4 regions of the uncultured Dysgonomonas sp. genome follow, and region 4 is predicted to be linked to each of the others. Evidence: riboswitches for the same ligand, from Rfam matches in the RefSeq annotation. Region 4 holds a riboswitch; each other region holds the start of a gene.

Region 1 (5,246 bases), 1.8 Mb from region 4:
ATGCCACCCGAGGCAAGATAAAACCGCCGGTTTTACAGGTTATATTATTAGCATCAGGCTCCTGTTCTTTCAGCTGTAATAGTCCGGCTTTAGCAGGCGCCTCCCCCAATCCTATTGTAACCTGTGCCTGAATGTCTATTGTATGAAGTGCTAATGTAACAAACCCTAACAAAGTAAATCTGATTGTTCTCGTGCAAGTTTTCATATGTGAGTAAAATTATTTTCGTTTGCATCATTATGTATGTAGTTCTTCCATATAGAAATATTCCTAGTCATGGGGTAACCCCGTAAAATACAAGCTATTATTTTGCATAGTAACCAAGAAGCGCATTTGTATATTTTGTGATTTCCTATTAAAATTTCCGCAAAATTAAAGAAATATTTCTCAATTAAAAACAAATAATATGAAATAATTCTACATTAACCATTTTTTGCTATATCTTTATTTTAGTGGCAAAAAATTAACTTTTTTGGTATTTCAAGAATTAAAGTTATTTTTGTTAGAAATCTTACAAACTATATTGCAATTATACCTCAATAGGTATAGTTATAATTCATTATCGATTACACACAATGAACAAAAACTTAACTCAAAAGGACAGGATTATACAGTTTATAGACAAACAGGGGATTAGCAAAAATAAATTTTATAATCAGACTGGTGTCTCTAACGGTACTCTGGACAAGAAAAGCGGTATAACAGGCGATACAATAGCAAAAATATATGCTGCATATCCTGAAATAAATCTAGAATGGCTTATTTCGGGTGAAGGTGAAATGATAAAATCATCCATATTCTGGCTATACGACAACTTACAGTCGGTACGGGAACAGTATGCTGCTGTAATGAATATAGACCCGTCGACTGTCTCTGACAAAAATCTGCTCAAAGCAGAATCCCCTTTGGAGTTTATACCAATATTCTCCTATAAGGGTTCGCACAAATGCCATGGGTATCTATCCATACCCAACTTAAGCTCATGTGACGGTGCCGGATTTGTGAAGACAGACAGCATGTATCCATTGATCAAACCCGGGGATATCGTATGCTACAAAACTGCGAATCACACCAACGATATATATTGGGGTGAAATGTATATCGTATATCTTACCATCGATGGAGAAGAGTTTCTCACAATTAAAAACCTGGATAAATCAGATATGGGTGATGACTATATAAGGCTTAGCGGATACAACCAGAAGTATCACCCAAAAGATGTACCCACAAAAAGTATACAGTGGAAAGCGATAGTAAAAGCCTGTATCAATTACAATTCGATGATATAATACAGAAAAGCGGCCTATCGCGCTATCGAATAAAAAGGGATACCTTAATAATTAAAGTATCCCTCCATTATATTATCCGTAATATTTCTCTTAACTATTGAAGTGATATAGAAATATGACTGTTTCTTCCAATGCATTCTTCGGGCAGTCTTTTATTTCCAGAATAACCTTCAATTCGGCTTTGGCTATTCCTCTCAGGTTAACAAGCGAGGCCAAAGTAACCCGTAAACGTACTTCACTGTCGACAATTACCGCCTGATTAAACTTCAACTTTTCGATACCGTAATTTATCAGCATCTTTATATTGTTTACCTCTATTATCTGATCCCAAAGATAGGGCAAGATAGATACCATGAGGTAACCATGTGCAATTGTACTTTTGAAAGGACTCTCTACCTTAGCTCTTTCTTCATTTACATGGATCCATTGATAGTCAAGTGTAGCTTCTGCAAATTTGTTGATGCGGTCTTGAGATATTTTCAGCCAATCAGAAGTCCCCAGTTCCTTTCCTACATACTGCTCAAAATCGGCATAGGAATTAATAATAAGTTTTGCCATAATAGTTAATTAACAAATACAGTATAAAAATATTGATATTAAACGATATTACCAAATAAACATAATAAGGAATATAAATTTAACTATATTTTTTCGCGATTTAATAATTTCCTCTACTATAACACACTTTCGATGCAGCATGTAATCTAAAATTTAACAAGAAACGCATTAATTCCTTTATCAAAAAACTTGACAAACTTGACAACTTTTACACATTTTTTATCTGTCAGCTTTTTCGTTCATTTCAACTTTGTATCCAACTTAAAACTTGACAAAGTTGACATATTTTCATATTTTCCACCTGTCAGTTTTTACTCTTATTGTAAGACTCTCCTGAGGAATAACGTCGGCTTCTAATATTTCAAAGAACGCTTGTTTCATTTTATTGAATACATCAATCATTTACTTATAGATAAAGTTATTTGACTTACATTATATAAATCTTTATAAATTTAATTCCATATCTTTGCACTAAATTTTGGTGTTACAAATCCGCATTACCGGATGAGTAATTAAAAGGGAATCAGGTGTAAATCCTGAACAGACCCGCTGCTGTAAGCTCTTTTCAGTGAGCAGTTAACAGTCATCAGTTAACAATTTTGCTGAAAAAAGTCTTTGAACAATACCAAACACCACTGTTTCACAGTAATCAGTGATACAGTAATCAGTTAACAGTTTTTTTGACTGTTTACTGATAACTGCTAACTGTTTACTGAAAATGGGAAGGCCGTTCAAGGATGGAGCAAGTCAGAAAACCTGCCAAAGCGTTATTAGTTGAAAGCTCGAGGTTTAGGCTTAAAATACTGCTTACAGACAACATTTGTACCTGTTCGTCTATTTTTCCTATACTAAAAGCATCTTATTTTTTAACTCCAATAAAATGGATTGTATAGATGTTTGATTCTGTTATGTTCGTATCTCTCGGTCCCGGAGACCCGGAACTGATAACCTTGAAAGGTTTGAAAACACTGCAAGAAGCAGATTTAATATTTTGTCCGTCAACCGCCCTTCCCGGAGGAAAAAGGTCCTCAAGGGCAAAGGATGTCTTATTGCAATTGGGCGTCGATGAATCAAAGCTGAACACATTCAATGTACCGATGAACAAAGACCGTTCACTGGCCATTGAAAGCTACAAGGCTGTGGCGAAAGAAATATCGGATAAGTATAAATCCGGACATAAAATAGCTGTTACAGCCGAAGGAGATGCCGGATTCTACTCTACCATTTACTACATAAGCGAATATCTTACACAGGAGAATATACCGGTCAGCCGTATCGCGGGCGTGCCTGCATTTATAGCCTGTGGCACTCTGGCCAATATTCACATTGTGAAACAAGAGGAAGAACTCGAAGTTATTCCGGGTACCATAACATTAGACAGCCTGAAAGAAAAGATCAAAAGAGAGAAAACCGTTGTACTAATGAAAACTTCGCAGTGCGAACAGGTAATAAAGGAAGCATTAGAAAATATTCAGGACGTCACTTTCCACTATTTTGAGAATGTTGGGATTTTAGGCAAGGAGTTCTATACTCCTAATAGAGAAGAAATACTCAATCGTAAATTTCCTTACTTTTCACTAATTATAATCCGCAAATAGACCAATATGAAAATCCTTGTCCATTCAATAATCCTGCTTGCTTTTGGCTGCTTCATTGCATGCAACCCGAATAAGAAAGACAGCAACAATATCTTCGGCTCGCACGATACTTTAAATATCAAATATGCAAAAGGCTTTACCGTGTCCGAACATGGAAATTACAAGCTGGTGGATATACACGATCCTTCCGGGGAAAGCGATACCAAATATCAATATGCTTTATTGAAAAGAGGGGAAAATAAAACCGGCATACCTGCCGGATACCAGATTATAGAAGTCCCCGTAAGAAGCGTGGTATGTATGACCACCCTGCAAATTTCCAATTTTATCAAATTAGACGCTGTGGACAAAATAGCAGGGATAACCAGCACCCGTTTCCTGTTCAATCCTCAGCTAAACGAACAATTAAAAACCGGAAAAACAAGCAAAATCGGTATCGAAGGCGAGTTTGACAACGAAGTGGTTATGGCTCTCGATCCCGATATTATCCTTGTTTCGCCCTTCAAGCGTGGAGGTTATGATGCTATCCGCAATCTGGATATTCCTCTGATCAGCTTTTTAGGCTATAAAGAATCGTCTCCTCTGGGGCAAGCCGAATGGATAAAATTTACGGGTCTATTATTGGGCATGGAAGAGCAGGCCGGTAAACAATTCGATGAAATAGAAGAAAAATATAACCAGTTGAAATCACTTGCCGCCTCGGTGGCGCATAAGCCATCAGTACTCAGTGGGGAACTGCATTCGGGCAATTGGTATGTCGTAGGAGGAAACAGTTATCTGGCGCAACTCTTCCGCGATGCGGGAGCATCCTATTTTATGAAAAACGATGATGAATCGGGAGGATTTTATGTAGATTTCGAAACTGTATATTCTCAGGGCGCAAATGCCGAATACTGGCGTATGGTAAACAGCCACAACGGAATGTTCAGCTATGAAGCACTGAAACAAAGCGACGCACGTTACGCCGACTTCAAAGCATACAAAGATAAAAAGCTTATCTATTGCAATCTCAGGGAAAAGCCCTTCTATGAAAATACGCCTGTAGAACCGGAAGTTGTACTGGCCGACCTGATAAAGATATTCCACCCCGAGTTGTTACCCGAACACACACCTGTATATTATGAACTATTGAAATAATGAAACGTCATATACTTTTACTCGCACTTATTTTTGCATCTATCCTGTTGTTTTTCACACTCAATCTTGTATTGGGAACTATCTCCATACCCGTAGGTTCTATCTGGAATATATTATCCGGAACAGGAGATGAACCGCTGATATGGCAGAATATAATCTGGAAATCCCGTTTTCCCCAGACACTCACAGCCTTGGTTGCGGGAGCAGGTTTATCTATAAGCGGGTTACAGATGCAGACCGTATTCCGTAATCCCTTGGCGGGTCCCTCCGAATTGGGTATCAGTTCGGGAGCAAGCCTCGGTGTAGCTTTCATTATCCTTCTGTCGGGAAGCATTGCCGGAACGGCGTTGAGTACTTTAGGCTTTTTCGGGGAAGTGGCTGTATCTGTGGCGGCTATTGCCGGGGCAATGACTGTAATGGCAATCATAATAGCCATTTCGCAACGGGTAAGGGGAAATGTCATACTCCTTATCATCGGAGTCATGATAGGCTATATAGCGACCGCCATTATCGGCGTCCTTAAATTTTTCAGCAACGATGAAGATGTCAGGGCATATGTAATATGGGGACTGGGCAGTTTCGCGAAAGTATCGGGTAATCAGGTCTATACTTTCGTCTTTATAATGGCCGTACTTATTCCGCTTTCATTCCTGCTTATCAAGACTC
Region 2 (5,246 bases), 1.5 Mb from region 4:
AGATGGTACCGGAGCAGCCAAGGTAGAGTTCGGAGAACCTTATTTTTTTGCTATTATGATAGAAGATTATAATGAAGACGAATAACACCTTATTATATATAATAGAAAATAAAATCTTTTAAAGAAGAATATACATATATAAAATGAATATATATGATCTTTGAAAAATAAGCCATAGTATTTTGATATAATTTACAAACACAAAACTATTTACATTATGAAACATAGATATATCCTTATTCCCATTTTTACAATATTAGCCATAGGTTCTACCAAAGGACAAATAGTTATAGGGACGGATAAAGAACCCGAGAAATTCTGTATTGTAGAAGTAGAAAGTAAAAAAGGAGGTATACGTCTACCGAGAATACCAGATACCAATAAAAATAATATGATAACAACACACTCATTAACGAGTAATCCTGAGTCTGCGGGGCTGGTTATCTATAATTCAACGAATAATATTATCGAATTCTGGGATGGTAACAGATGGGTAGCTTTGTCAAATAAGATATCAGGGGCAAACGGCTTAACAGATACCAATGGCAAAGAGCTATGGCTAGGAGGTAAGCTCGATGATAACACAACTGTACAAATGAATAACAACGAATTGAAGATACAGCATAATCCTGCTGCAAAATTTATTATCAATGATACAATGGTTGTAGTAAACAATAAGATTGTGGACATACGCGTCGCCCGGGAATTTATGGTTAACGATACGGTTATAAGTATAAAAGGAAAGTATGTAGATATGCGACCGGCCATCTTATCTATTAATAACAATACATTCAGTATGAATGAAAGCGGAAGGACCAGAATGACCGGAACGTTCCAGTATACAGATGGTACCCAGGATCAAGGACATCTGCTTACAGCCAATAATAAAGGTGATGCATACTGGGGCGCATTAAGGCCTTTAGGGACTGTAAAGTCAACTTCAATTAACAACAACAAAGGTTTTGCCAGTAGCACAGTACAAGTATCTGACGGTATGCTTGAATTGCCTGCCGGACAATGGCTGATATTTGCTAAATTCAATTCGAACATGAATGCCTCACTTACAGGAATGTATCATTGGATATTATTATCTTCAAAAACACCGAGTCAAAGCAGTTACACCACCATATCCAGAGCCGGAGCCAATCCAGAGAAGAAGACCGCCGGAACGGGTATAAAGTCATATGCCACTCCATTTATATTACATTATGTAAACATAAAGGAGAAAACTCAATATATTATACAGGCTGGCACCAGTAACGCAGGCAATTCGGCTACTGTATCCGAAACATGGATAGGTAATTCTTATTTTTATGCACTGCGAATTGATATTCCGACCGACTAATAAACAGAAGTTGAAATATAGATAAAAAAACATTTCAATTTTAGTTTTGCTTTTTCAAAATAATCTTCCATCTCAAATATAAGAAAGGCAACCTCTCTTATATTTGAGATTTTTATGAGTTCTTCCTCTATATCACATTCTCTCTTATTCCTGATAAGCTCTATAATACTCCTCACAAATAATTATCGCAAAAAAGTAAATCTTCTATAATATTGTGTATCTTTGCACTACTTTGTTCCATTAAGGATGAAAAGGGAATCAGGTGTAAATCCTGAACAGACCCGCTGCTGTAAGCTCTGGGAATGTTTATATCAAAATACCACTGTTGCAAAATGGGAAGGTGATATAAGCAAGAGTAAGTCAGAAGACCTGCAAAGTAATATTTCGACAGCTTTCGAGGAATAAGGCTTAAGAAACATGCGTAAAAGAATTTAACTACCCTTCTTTTTCTTTGTTCTTATCGGATGCTGCAATTATACTAAAAGATATATTTTGCATAGATGAGAATTTTATTTTCTACCTTTTTATTTTTTTGTTCTTTCGCTGGTACATTTCTACTGGCGCAAACAAATGATAGTATCGAAACACAAAAGCTATCGGAGGTAGAAGTATCTGCACTTATAAAACCGTCGGCTGCCCGCTCGACTACACCACTGCAAGTGATAGACAACGCTGAAATGGAACGGATCGGCATATTATCTGTATCGGATGCCGTACGCAGATTCTCGGGCGTCAGCATAAAAGATTATGGAGGTATCGGTGGCATGAAAACGGTATCTATCAGAGGTATGGGGGCACAGCATACAGCAGTAAGTTATGATGGAATAACAATGAGTAATGTACAATCCGGACAAATAGACATAAGCCGTTTTTCTCTGGATAATGTCTCTATGATTTCTTTATCGATAGGACAATCCGATGATATTTTTCAATCCGCAAGGTCTTATGCTTCCGCCGGAGTACTCCAGATAACAACATTACAACCTACTTTCGACACTAAGCGGAATACATTAAACACAGGGGTCAAAACGGGATCATTCGGACTATTAAATCCAATGGTTTACTATGCCCGTAAAATTAACGGGCGATTTTCTATTTCCGTTAACAGCGGATGGGAACGGGCAGACGGCAGGTATAAATTCACATATAAAAATGCAGAACAGACCGAGGAACGAAAAAGAAGAAATTCTGATGTAAGTATCTGGCGTACGGAGCTTAATTTATATGGCAATTTGGGTAAAGGTGGAAATTTAAATTTCAAGGTGAATTATCTGGATTCGGAAAGAGGCCTGCCAGGATCGGTAATTTTTTACAAAGACGATAATGATGAACGAGTATGGAATAAGGATATTTTTGCCCAGACCTATTACAAAAATACGCTTTCACATAAACTGGAACTAAAGGCACAGGCAAGATTTAGCCGTACATATTACAAATACCTCGCTCTAAATAACAATATATCAGGCAGCAAACAAGAAGACCGCATCACCCAGTTTGAATACTATGCCTCTGCAGGGATTTTATATAAACCTATAGAGGATATCTCTATAAGCCTCTTCGAAGATGTATTTCAAAACCGTCTGAACAGTAATTTTACTGATATAGACAGTCCCTCCCGAAATTCATCCCTGACTGCATTAGCCGCACAATATAATAATAAACATATCACTATTACCGGTAGCCTGTTGGCTACATATGTAAAAGAGGATGCTAAGTCGGGAGAAATACCTGACAACAAGAAAAAGATAACCCCATCTATCAGTCTTTCATATTTGCCTTTCTTAAAGACAAACATAAGATTACGTGCTTCTTATAAAAAGATATTCAGAGTGCCGACATTCGACGATATGTATTATATCAGAATGGGGAATATCAATCTGAAACCAGAATATGCTACTCAATACAATGCCGGTTTGACATGGGTTGGAAAAATATCAGACAAAGTTGATTTTATAAGTATATCTGCCGACGGATATAAAAACAAGGTAGACGATAAGATTGTGCCCTTCCCGACTATGAATATTTTCAAAATGCGTAATTATGGAAAAGTAGACATGACCGGATTAGATATTAATACACGTCTGCACAGTGAGCTTTGCAAAAAGTTATCTATCCAATTGACCGGAAATTACAGCTATCAGAAAGTTATCGACATTACTGACCCTGAAAGTAAAAATTATAGAGACCAGATACCGTATACCCCGCGACACTATGGTTCAGGTGCTATAAGCCTGGAGAACCCATGGATAAATATAGCTTATACTTTAATCGTATCGGGCAAGAGATATGCATTGGATCAGAATATACCTGATAATGAGATAGAATCATATACGAATCATAGTATTTCTTTAAATAAGTCTTTTGATATAAATAAAAGTAAATTACGAGTGCAGCTCAATCTGATTAATTTATCTAATAAAAACTATCAGATCATTAAGTATTATCCTATGCCGGGACGTTCATTTACTTTATCAGCTAATTATCGTTTTTAAATTATATAGAACAGTAGCATACTGTTAAGTTGTAATAACATATTATTAAATACATTCTTTTACTTAATAAAATATTATCTATTATGAAAATGAATAAATTATTCAATGTTCTCTGTTTAATCTCGCTACTAACATTTTCTTTTATATCATGTAGTGATGATGATGACAATGATTTTTTTAATTCTGTTGAAACTCTACCTACGGATATAGCTTTTCTGGACGTAAATTTGAAAGGTGGCGAAATTAGTGGCGAATTAACATGGAAAAAGCCAATCAATACATCTGAACTTTCGTCCATTGTCATTTATGCCTCAAATGACGGCACTACAAAAGAAGCCAGAATAGATGAAGTATCGATTGACAAAGAGAAATATACAGTAGAAGCAAGAAATTATACTAAATATCTCCTGCTCGTTCCTAAAAATAAAAAAGATGTAGAAGGTTCTACCTTTGCCAAGGTGGAAATAACGGACGAAACCGGTAATAACGTTGTCACTGATCTGACATTTGAGGATACTGATTATACAAAAGATAAAATAGCTGGTAAGCTATCATGGACCAAGGCTTCCGGATACATTAATCTTTCAAAACTGATAATTTATACCTCCGAAGATGGTACTATCAAAAAAGATAAACTGGCTGAAGTAAATCCCGATATGGAAGAATATACTATAGCAAGCCGTGATTTGAGCAAATACTTCATCGTAGTTGCTACCGATGCAGAAAATACAGAAGTTGAAGACTTTGCCAAAATTGAAGTAAAAGATGCTTACGAAGTTTCGGGAGTATATATTCTAAACAGTGGAAAGATGGGAAATAATAATTCAAATATCTCATTCTACAATTTCCTTACAACAGAATTTAAAACTAAAGTATTCGAAAGCGCAAACGGGACAAGTCTGGGAGATACAGGCCAGGATATGGTAGTATACGGATCTAAAATGTATATCGCCGTTTATGGCTCCGGAGTTATCTACGTAACGGATAAGCAAGGAAAGAAACTGGCTGCTATCGAATCTGTAAAAGGAGACAAAAAACAGCAACCTCGCGGACTAACCTCATATGAAGGGAAAGTATATGCAACTCTCTATGACGGCTATCTTGCAAAAATAGACACCACTAAACTGGAAATTGAAAGCCAAGTAGCTGTCGGACGTAATCCTGAATATGTACGTGCAGCAAATAATAAACTGTATGTCGCCAATTCAGGTGGCTTAGATTATAATACTCCTTTAGGATACGACAAAACAGTTTCGGTTGTAGATGTTGCTACATTCAGAGAGACTGAAAAGATTCCGGTAGTCATCAATCCTGATAAAATGGCTGTTGATAGCGAAGGGGATATATATGTAATTTCTAACGGTAATTATGGTGATATACCTAATACCCTGCAAAGAATTGATGCAAGC
Region 3 (5,246 bases), 1.8 Mb from region 4:
TGTACCAATATGCTTGCTGGAACGTACCAACGGCTTACCTGTATCGTAATCCTTGGAATTTACATAACTGTAGCCCAACCCTATACTCAGTCCTGCTCCGAGATATGAATTCACGGAGGTTTCGAATCCGTTTACACGAGCTCTGGATGAATTGGTGTATACCTGTTTTTTCTTTATCCCTTCATTCTTTTCGTCTTCAGTTATCGTTTCGGTAACATCCCTTGTCTGGATAATATTCTTTATCCGGTTAATATACCCTGTAACAGAAACTGTCAGAAAATCGTTGTGGTATTCAGTATTGAGTGAGTAATAGTTGGATGATTCCGGTTTCAAATCGGAATTACCAAGGCTTAAAGTAGAACGTGTTATAGTCCTTGTATATAGTTCTTTCATATCAGGAGCGCGGAATCCGGCTGAATAAGATGCCCTGAAATTGAAATGATCGAGTGAATACATTCCCGACAACTTTGGCGTAAGCCTGTTACCGAAAGCTTCATTATAAACATAGCGGAATCCCGGCACGAATTGCAGTTTGCTATCCAGCAGCTTTATCTCATCCTGCGCATATACCGAATATGTATATACATCTCTCGAACCGTCTTTTGTATCCGACTGGCTTTCGATATAGTCCAACTGGTATTGCGTTCCTACCGAAAGACGATTGTACTTTCCTAAATTGAATATGCCTTTCAGATTGGCATCATAGTATTTCTGTCTTCTTTCTTTCGATTCTTCTCCGTTTTTATAATTTCCATCATCCTTGATGTATTCACGGTAATATTCAAAATTGTCAGTATATAAGTCCAATGTAATTACAGCCAGATCTTTAAGCATATACCTTGCTCCCGCTCCTATATTGTAATCTTCATATTTCATATTATACGCATATGACGATACTGGTCTTTTCAGCTTCTTGTCATAGAGGCTTCCTTCTGCGTATATGCTTAGAGATTTAGCCGGCTTTACTGTGAATTTCTGACTCACCACATCAGAATAATTCGTGTTCACAGCCATTTTATCAGTATCTATCAACTTATCTCCCGATGTTTCCTGTGTGTTCAACTGCCAGCCATCGCTTTGGTTGCGCTGAAAAGAAGTTGATGAGGACAGCCATTTGTAATTCACATCAGCGTTTATAGCCTGCGAAAATTGGCCATATTCGGCATAGCGGGTATCGGATGTTATATAGATGGATTCTTTAGGATTCTCAGTGATAATATTGATAACCCCTCCCATTGCCTCGGATCCATATAATGCAGATGCAGCACCTTTCAACACCTCTATACGCTTTACATTCTTCATATTTATCCGCGACAGGTCTGTATTACCCGATACATCTCCTGCCAGTTTCTTTCCATCTACCAATACAAGGATGTAACGATTGCTTAATCCGTTCATCTGCATATACGAACCCATAGCGTTAGTCATGAAAGAGAAGGATGGACTGATGGACATCATGGCATTTTCGAATGTAGGGACATTTATATTCTCCAGTTCCTTTTTGGTTATCATATCCATTGCTACAGGGGTATTCTTTAATCTGTTGTGCGTACCTGTACCTGTAACTACTACTTCATTAAGTTTTAGTGGGGATTTTTTTAAGACGAATAAGATATCTTCGCAGGAAGATGCAATATCAATCTTAGCTCCATTGTAGTCGAGTGTCGATGCTCTTAATCTGTGTTTGCCTTCGGGTACTCTCTGCAAACTAAACTCTCCGTTCTCGTCCGTCGAAGTTCCCAGTGTGGTATATTCGATCCATACACTGGCACCCGCAACAGGTTTCTCATTTTCATCCACGACTTTTCCCTTTAAGGTCATTTGGGCAAATGCCATGTTTACAATACAGCACAAGATGGCTGTAACCAATACTTTTTTTCTCATTAAAATGCGAAGTATAATGTTAGTAATTATATTCTTGGCCCCGAGAATATTTAATTTATTGTATGCTAGGCAGGTTTCCTGACTTACTCCATCTTTGAACGGCCTTCCCGACATTCAGTTAACAGTGAGCAGTTAACAGTTAACAAAGAATTGATAACAGTTGACTGATGCACGATAACTTTCAATCAGTGGTATTTGGTCTTGTTCAAAGACTTTTTTCAGAAACATTGTTAACCGATGACTGTTAACTGTTAACTGAATAGAGCTTACAGTAGCGGGCACTGTTCCGGACTTTAACCGGATTCCCTTTTATGTAAAAAGACGGATGTCTGTTTACATCACCTTAGCGGCGGCAAAGTTAATTTTTTTAAATATCAGAAAAAAGTATTTAAGGAAATAATTTGCATCTATGTTATTTTCTATATATCGATACAGGTTTCATATCTCATATTTTATACTTTTGCTGAAGAAAAAGAAGAATCATGGCATATACATCCCATTCCCTTATCTCGGCAATAGCGTCCGGTTCCGGTAAAACTACAATTACTTTAGGTTTATTGAGGGCACTCCGGAACAGAGGTCTGAGTGTACAACCTTTTAAATGTGGACCGGACTATATAGACACCAAATATCATGTCCTGGCAGCAGGAACCGAATCAGTCAATCTCGACCTGTTCCTATCGTCTGAAAACCATATAAAGAATTTGTATAATAAATATTCATCGGGTAAAGATGTTTGTATTACCGAAGGTGTTATGGGACTATTCGACGGATACGACCGCATGAATGGAAGCAGTGCGCAAATAGCGGAGAAACTGGATATCCCTGTCATTTTAGTCCTGAATGCGAAGTCGATGGCTTATTCGGCGGCGGCCCTGCTTTATGGTTTCAAGAATTTCTCTGATAGGGTGAATATCGCAGGTGTCATTTTCAATTTTGTAGCTTCCGAAAGCCACTATAATTTCCTAAAAGATGCCTGTCACGATGTAGGACTTGAACCATTAGGCTATCTGCCCAAGAATACTGATATAGAAATTCCATCCCGCCATCTGGGTTTGAATATCGACGAACAATACCGCTTCGATGATTTCGCGGACAAGGCTGCTGACCTGATAGAAAAGCATATAGATATAGATAAGCTCTTGTCCATTACAGTAAGGAGACAACCGCATATAGAAGTAACAAAAGAAACTAATGTACCCTTACAAGGTTTAAGAATAAGTGTTGCCCGAGATTCAGCATTCAACTTCATGTACCATGAAAATATCGAATACCTGAAAAGATTAGGCACAGTATCCTACTTCAGCCCGTTATCCGACAAGCAATTACCTGAATCCGATTTTATTTACCTGCCCGGAGGATACCCCGAGTTATATCTTAGCGAATTAAGTAATAACCGGACAATGCAGGACAGTATCCGCCATTACGTTGAAGCCGGAGGTAAAGTCCTCGCCGAATGTGGAGGTATGATGTACTTATCTTCATCTATCTCCCATGAGAATGGTACTGAATACCCGATGGTAAACATTTTCGACCAAAAAGCCACAATGGAGAATATGAAGCTCAAACTGGGTTACAGACAATTCAAGTATAATGGTCTGTCGCTGAAAGGACACGAATTTCACTACTCCACAATAAATAGCGAACAACAAAGCGTTGTACAACAATACACAGCCAAAGGGCAAGCCACAGATACTAAACTATTACGCTATAAGAATGTCATCGCAGGTTACACGCATCTGTACTGGGCAGATATGGACAATCTGATGGATATATTTTAAGAAAAGAGACTCCTGTGCATCTATTTAGTTATTATATTTGTAGAAATATATAACAGATGGCTATCGATATCATTCTTACCATAATAGGAGCAATTCTCATTATCACGGGCATAGTGGGTTGTATCGTGCCCGTACTACCGGGTATTCCTCTCAGCTATGCAGGTATCTTTCTTTTACATCTGACGTCGAAAGTTGAATTTTCCACTCAGTTCTTAATCATATGGGCCATTGTTGTCATCATTGTACAAATACTCGATTTCTATATCCCGGTATGGGGTACCCAGAAATTCGGCGGAGGGAAGAAGGGTATTTGGGGTAGTGCGGTAGGGATTATCTTCGGTCTGTTCTTTCTTCAACCCTTCGGTATTATCCTTTTCCCGTTTCTAGGAGCCTTTATTGGAGAACTGATAGACGGCAAAGAACCAAAGCCCGCTCTTAAGGCCGGGTTTGGAGCTTTTATCGGATTTATGGCCGGAACTGTAATGAAACTGGCTGTAGCTTTCATTCTTGCTTTTTACTTCTTCAAAGAGGTAATTGGTATCTTTTTCTGAAACTTTTATAGACGGCACTCTCTTTTTAACATTTACATCCACATATCACCCAAATGTTAATTAACAGATTTAAAATACAACTAAGCTAAACGATCCCTATATTTGTATATTATAGAGAACCCTTAATTAAAATTAAATCGTTATGCTAATGAAAAAACTAGTTCCTTTGTTTTCTCTGACAGCTATGGTACTGATAACGTCGTGCAACGGTCCGGAACCAACTGTAGAGAAGCCTTACAACCAAAGTATAAACATTACTCCTATCCCGCTCGAACTGATACAAAAGCAAGACACTTTCAAGCTTTCTAAGAGGATTGTTTTCGTCGCAGGCAATACAGATATAGAAAAGGTTGCTGCTTATTTTTCCGCAAAGATAAAGGCCTCAACCGGATATGACCTTAAAACAGTAAAAGACAAACCGGCTTCTGATTACATAAGCCTGAATATTGTACCCGACCTCACTCTCAATGATGAAGGATATACATTAGACATAACACATCAAGGTATAGATATACAGGCGAAAACGGCCCAAGGATTATTCTATGGCATGCAAACAGTTATGCAGTTACTGCCTGCCGAAATAGAAAGTCCTACCCTTATTAAAAATATAGCATGGAATATTCCGGCAGTAACAGTCAAAGATGAACCCCGGTTCAAATATCGAGGATTGCATCTCGATGTATGCCGCCATTTTGTCGATGTGGACTTTATCAAGAAGCAACTGGACGTGTTAGCCATGTTCAAAATCAACAGATTCCACTGGCATCTGACAGAAGATCAGGCCTGGCGCATCGAGATAAAGAAATACCCTAAACTGACAGAGATGGGCGCTGTACGCACCGAAGGGGAAGGAAACACCTATGGACCATTCTTCTATACACAGGAACAGGTGAAAGAAATAGTAGCCTATGCCAAAGAACGATTCATAGAGGTGATACCCGAAATCGAACTTCCGGGACATGCTGTAGCAGCATTACACGCTTATCCGGAATTTTCATGTACCGGAGAACCAATCGAAGTACGCAATATC
Region 4 (3,662 bases):
GCTCATATATATACCCGGTGTAACACCAGATATCTTTATCTGTTTCAGATTTGATCCGTCGGGCCAGTTCTGTAAACCCTTCTACCTGCATAAAGGGATCACCTCCTGTAAAAGTCACATTCGCAAACTCCGATTCTTTAATTTCCTCCAATAAATTATCGATAGGATATGTTTTACCGTGCTCAATATTCCACGAATGGGGATTGTGGCACCCTTTGCAAAGGTGTGTGCATCCGGCAGCGTAGATGGCAGTCCGGAATCCGGGGCCATCTACAGTCGTGTCGCGTATGATATTCAGTATCGATATATTATTATTCATGGACAATGCGGTCGTTAAGTTCGGCTAGTTTTGCACTATTCCATCTATCGGTAGTACCTACCAGATAGCCTGTTATGCGTTGCAGACGGTCTATCTGCATACTTCCGCAACGAGGGCACTCATTTATCTGTGTAGCAGCATTTTCGTATCCGCATTTCAGGCAACGGTTCCGGTTGTGGTTCACCGAAGCATAGCCAATATTGTATTTATCCATCATATCTACGACAGTCATAATGGCTTCGGGATTATGAGTGGCATCGCCATCCATTTCAACATAGAATATATGTCCACCACGTGTGAGATCGTGATATGGAGCTTCAACCTTGGCTTTCTGATGTGCGCTACATGGATAATATACAGGTACATGGTTTGAGTTTGTATAATACTCCCGGTCTGTAATTCCTTCGATAAGTCCGAAGTCTTTTTTGTCGCGTCGTGTAAACCTTCCGGCGAGCCCTTCGGCGGGAGTAGCCAGTACACTATAGTTGTGCTGATATTTATCAGAATACTCATTTGCCCGGTCTCTCATATATGTTATTATTTCCAGACCCAGTTTCTGCGCATTTTCATCTTCTCCGTGGTGCTTGCCGATGAGGGCGACCAAAGCCTCGGCAAGCCCGATGAAACCTATGCCCAATGTACCCTGATTGATAACTTTCTCTATCGTATCCTCGCCTGCCAGTTGTTCGCATCCTTCCCACAGCACCGACATAAGTAACGGAAACTGTTTGGGAGCAGCTGTCTTTTGAAATTCGAAGCGGCGATGTAATTGGAGAGCGGCCAGATCGAGCATCTGATCCAGTTGCCTGTAAAAACAGACGATTCTTTCCTTCTCGTTTTCTATGTTTCTGCATTCTAGTGCAATGCGTACCAGATTGAGTGTAGAGAAAGAAAGATTGCCTCTGCCTACCGAAGTTTTCTTTCCAAAGCGGTTTTCGAATACACGGGTACGGCAGCCCATTGTTGCCACCTCGTACTCAAAGCGGCGGGGATCGTTCTCATTCCATTCTTCATGTTGGTTGAATGTCGCGTCCAGATTCAGGAAGTTAGGGAAGAAACGATGCGCACTCACCTTGCATGCCAGTTGGTATAAATCGTAATTCCGGTCTGTTGGTAAATAGCTTACTCCCCGCTTCTTTTTCCATATCTGTATCGGGAAAATGGCTGTTACTCCGTTGCCCACGCCTTCATCTGTGCTGATTAACAGTTCCCGCATGATGCACCTTCCTTCGGCAGAAGTATCCGTTCCATAATTGATAGAGCTGAATACCACCTGGTTGCCTCCCCGGGAGTGTATGGTGTTCATGTTGTGGATGAAGGCTTCCATCGACTGATGTACACGACTCACAGTACGGTTTATGGCATGCTGGACAATTTTTTCGTCACCCTGTAATCCTGTCAAATTTTTTGATAGGTAATCTTCTATCGGTGTTTCGTAAAGGTGTTTGTAGTCAAGTCCGTTTATCTGTTCCAGCACTTTTATCTCTTCAATAAAGCTGCGCCTGACAAAAGGTGCCAGATAAAAATCGAAAGCAGGGATGGATTGACCGCCATGCATTTCATTCTGGGCTGTTTCCATAGATATACAGCCGAGCATGCTTGCAGTTTCAATACGTTTAGCAGGGCGTGATTCGCCATGTCCGGCATTGAATCCATGTTGAAGTATCTTATCTAGCGGGTGTTGTACGCAGGTGAGGCTTTTGGTCGGATAATAATCCTTGTCATGAATATGTAAATAATTTCGGCGGACGGCTTCTTTTACTTCCGGCAGCAGCAAGTAGTCGTCGACAAAAGGCTTGGTTGTTTCACTCGCGAATTTCATCATCATTCCTGCCGGGGTATCGGCGTTCATATTGGCGTTTTCGCGTGTGATATCGTTCGATTTGGTTTCTATGATTTCGAGAAACATGTCGCGGGTCTTGGCTTTTCGGGCAATACTCCGCTGATCGCGGTAAGCGATATATTTCTTGGCGGCTTCTTTGCGTGGGCTTTTCATCAGCTCCACCTCTACCATGTCCTGAATTTGTTCTACAGTCATTTGTTCGTTTCCCTGGCAAGAAACAAAATCCGTGATGCGTCTTATCAGGGAAGAGTCTTCTCCTTGTTCGGTGTGTAACATGGCTTTGCGAATGGCTGCCATTATCTTTTCTTCATTGAAGCCGACGATGCGTCCGTCTCTTTTTACAACTGTCTGGATCATGGTTGTATTATGTTATAAGTAAAAGAAAGTATTCGACCCGCTTTCGCGTAGTCAATTGTTAATTAATGATACATTGTTTCAATGTAACTGACGGGGAAAGAGAGCAAAATAGGCGAAGAGAGATTAATGATGTAAAGTCACCGCATATCCTATTCTATCGCTTTTCTCCCGAAAGCTACGAATGTATACACGGCAGGTCTTCTGACTCATTTCTCTGCTAGGCGCCTTCCCAATATTCAGTTGTCTGTTAATCAGTGGCGTGAGAGCCTCGCTTTTTCTTGAAATTTACAGCTACGGGGATAGTTCAGGACTTACACCTGATTCCCTTTTCATCCGATTTTATTTCAGAACCGTATATGACAACAAAGGTAAATTATTTTTTTATATGGTTTTCAGAAATGAGATTTATTTATCTTAAAATAATACTGAAGTTTTCCAAAACTAATTTTAAGTTTCATATTATCAGCTAAATAAATTTTGGGTATTGTTGAAAAGTTTTCTAAATGGTATGATTGATTTAAATAAATATACCTTTGTTGAAAACTTTTTTAATAAAAGGATGTACTTGATAAATAATTTTGTATCGAATATTTCTGCAACGGATTATATAACAAATTACAGGGATGTAAGTAAGTTTATCGTATTCTGCAAACAATGCAATAAGTATAATAATTGCTGGGCATGTCCTCCCTATGATTTCGATATGGATGGTTATCTATCCGGCTATGAAAGCGTATATATTATAGGAACGAAGATAAGTCTCTCGGAAAATGTACGGTTGAAATGTGTGGAGGCTGAAATAAGCCGTCGGACAGGTGCTGGGATCATTGCTGATGTAAGGCACGAACTAGATAAGCAGCTATTGAAGCTCGAATCTAAGTATCCGGATAGTAAAGCATTCTTTGCGGGTACTTGCCATCTCTGTCCCGATAACGATTGTACACGGATTAAAGGGCAACTATGCCGCTATCCTGATAAAATACGTCACTCATTAGAATCTTTTGGCTTTGATATCGCGAAAACGACAACGGATTTACTTCACATTGAACTTAAATGGAGCAATAACGGATTATTGCCTGAATATCTGACTCTGGTTAGTGGTTTCTTTACGAATTATAGTATTGATAATCAGGATATAAAAGA

Evidence for each region. Region 4 has a riboswitch for cobalamin ahead of QZL88_RS09800 (anaerobic ribonucleoside triphosphate reductase). Riboswitches for the same ligand answer to the same signal wherever they lie in the genome.
Region 1: it holds a riboswitch for cobalamin, as region 4 does, so the genes downstream of both, cobI (precorrin-2 C(20)-methyltransferase) here and QZL88_RS09800 (anaerobic ribonucleoside triphosphate reductase) in region 4, are expected to answer to the same signal.
Region 2: it holds a riboswitch for cobalamin, as region 4 does, so the genes downstream of both, QZL88_RS03765 (TonB-dependent receptor) here and QZL88_RS09800 (anaerobic ribonucleoside triphosphate reductase) in region 4, are expected to answer to the same signal.
Region 3: it holds a riboswitch for cobalamin, as region 4 does, so the genes downstream of both, QZL88_RS02575 (TonB-dependent receptor) here and QZL88_RS09800 (anaerobic ribonucleoside triphosphate reductase) in region 4, are expected to answer to the same signal.

What each region holds. Positions count from the first base shown of each region.
Region 1 covers NZ_LT599032.1:569,561-574,806, forward strand. The annotation lists gene QZL88_RS02505 (hypothetical protein) at 1-205, opposite strand, end outside; gene QZL88_RS02510 (LexA family transcriptional regulator) at 574-1,287, shown strand; gene QZL88_RS02515 (MaoC family dehydratase) at 1,378-1,845, opposite strand; cobalamin riboswitch at 2,308-2,624, shown strand; gene cobI (precorrin-2 C(20)-methyltransferase) at 2,739-3,443, shown strand; gene QZL88_RS02525 (ABC transporter substrate-binding protein) at 3,450-4,580, shown strand; gene QZL88_RS02530 (iron ABC transporter permease) at 4,580-5,246, shown strand, end outside.
Region 2 covers NZ_LT599032.1:865,028-870,273, forward strand. The annotation lists gene QZL88_RS03755 (hypothetical protein) at 1-85, shown strand, start outside; gene QZL88_RS03760 (hypothetical protein) at 218-1,345, shown strand; cobalamin riboswitch at 1,561-1,737, shown strand; gene QZL88_RS03765 (TonB-dependent receptor) at 1,846-3,837, shown strand; gene QZL88_RS03770 (DUF5074 domain-containing protein) at 3,921-5,246, shown strand, end outside.
Region 3 covers NZ_LT599032.1:587,866-593,111, forward strand. The annotation lists gene QZL88_RS02575 (TonB-dependent receptor) at 1-1,884, opposite strand, end outside; cobalamin riboswitch at 1,935-2,245, opposite strand; gene QZL88_RS02580 (cobyrinate a,c-diamide synthase) at 2,367-3,665, shown strand; gene QZL88_RS02585 (DUF456 domain-containing protein) at 3,722-4,216, shown strand; gene QZL88_RS02590 (family 20 glycosylhydrolase) at 4,365-5,246, shown strand, end outside.
Region 4 covers NZ_LT599032.1:2,381,849-2,385,510, reverse strand. The annotation lists gene nrdG (anaerobic ribonucleoside-triphosphate reductase activating protein) at 1-319, opposite strand, end outside; gene QZL88_RS09800 (anaerobic ribonucleoside triphosphate reductase) at 312-2,519, opposite strand; cobalamin riboswitch at 2,693-2,889, opposite strand; gene QZL88_RS09795 (DUF2284 domain-containing protein) at 3,079-3,662, shown strand, end outside.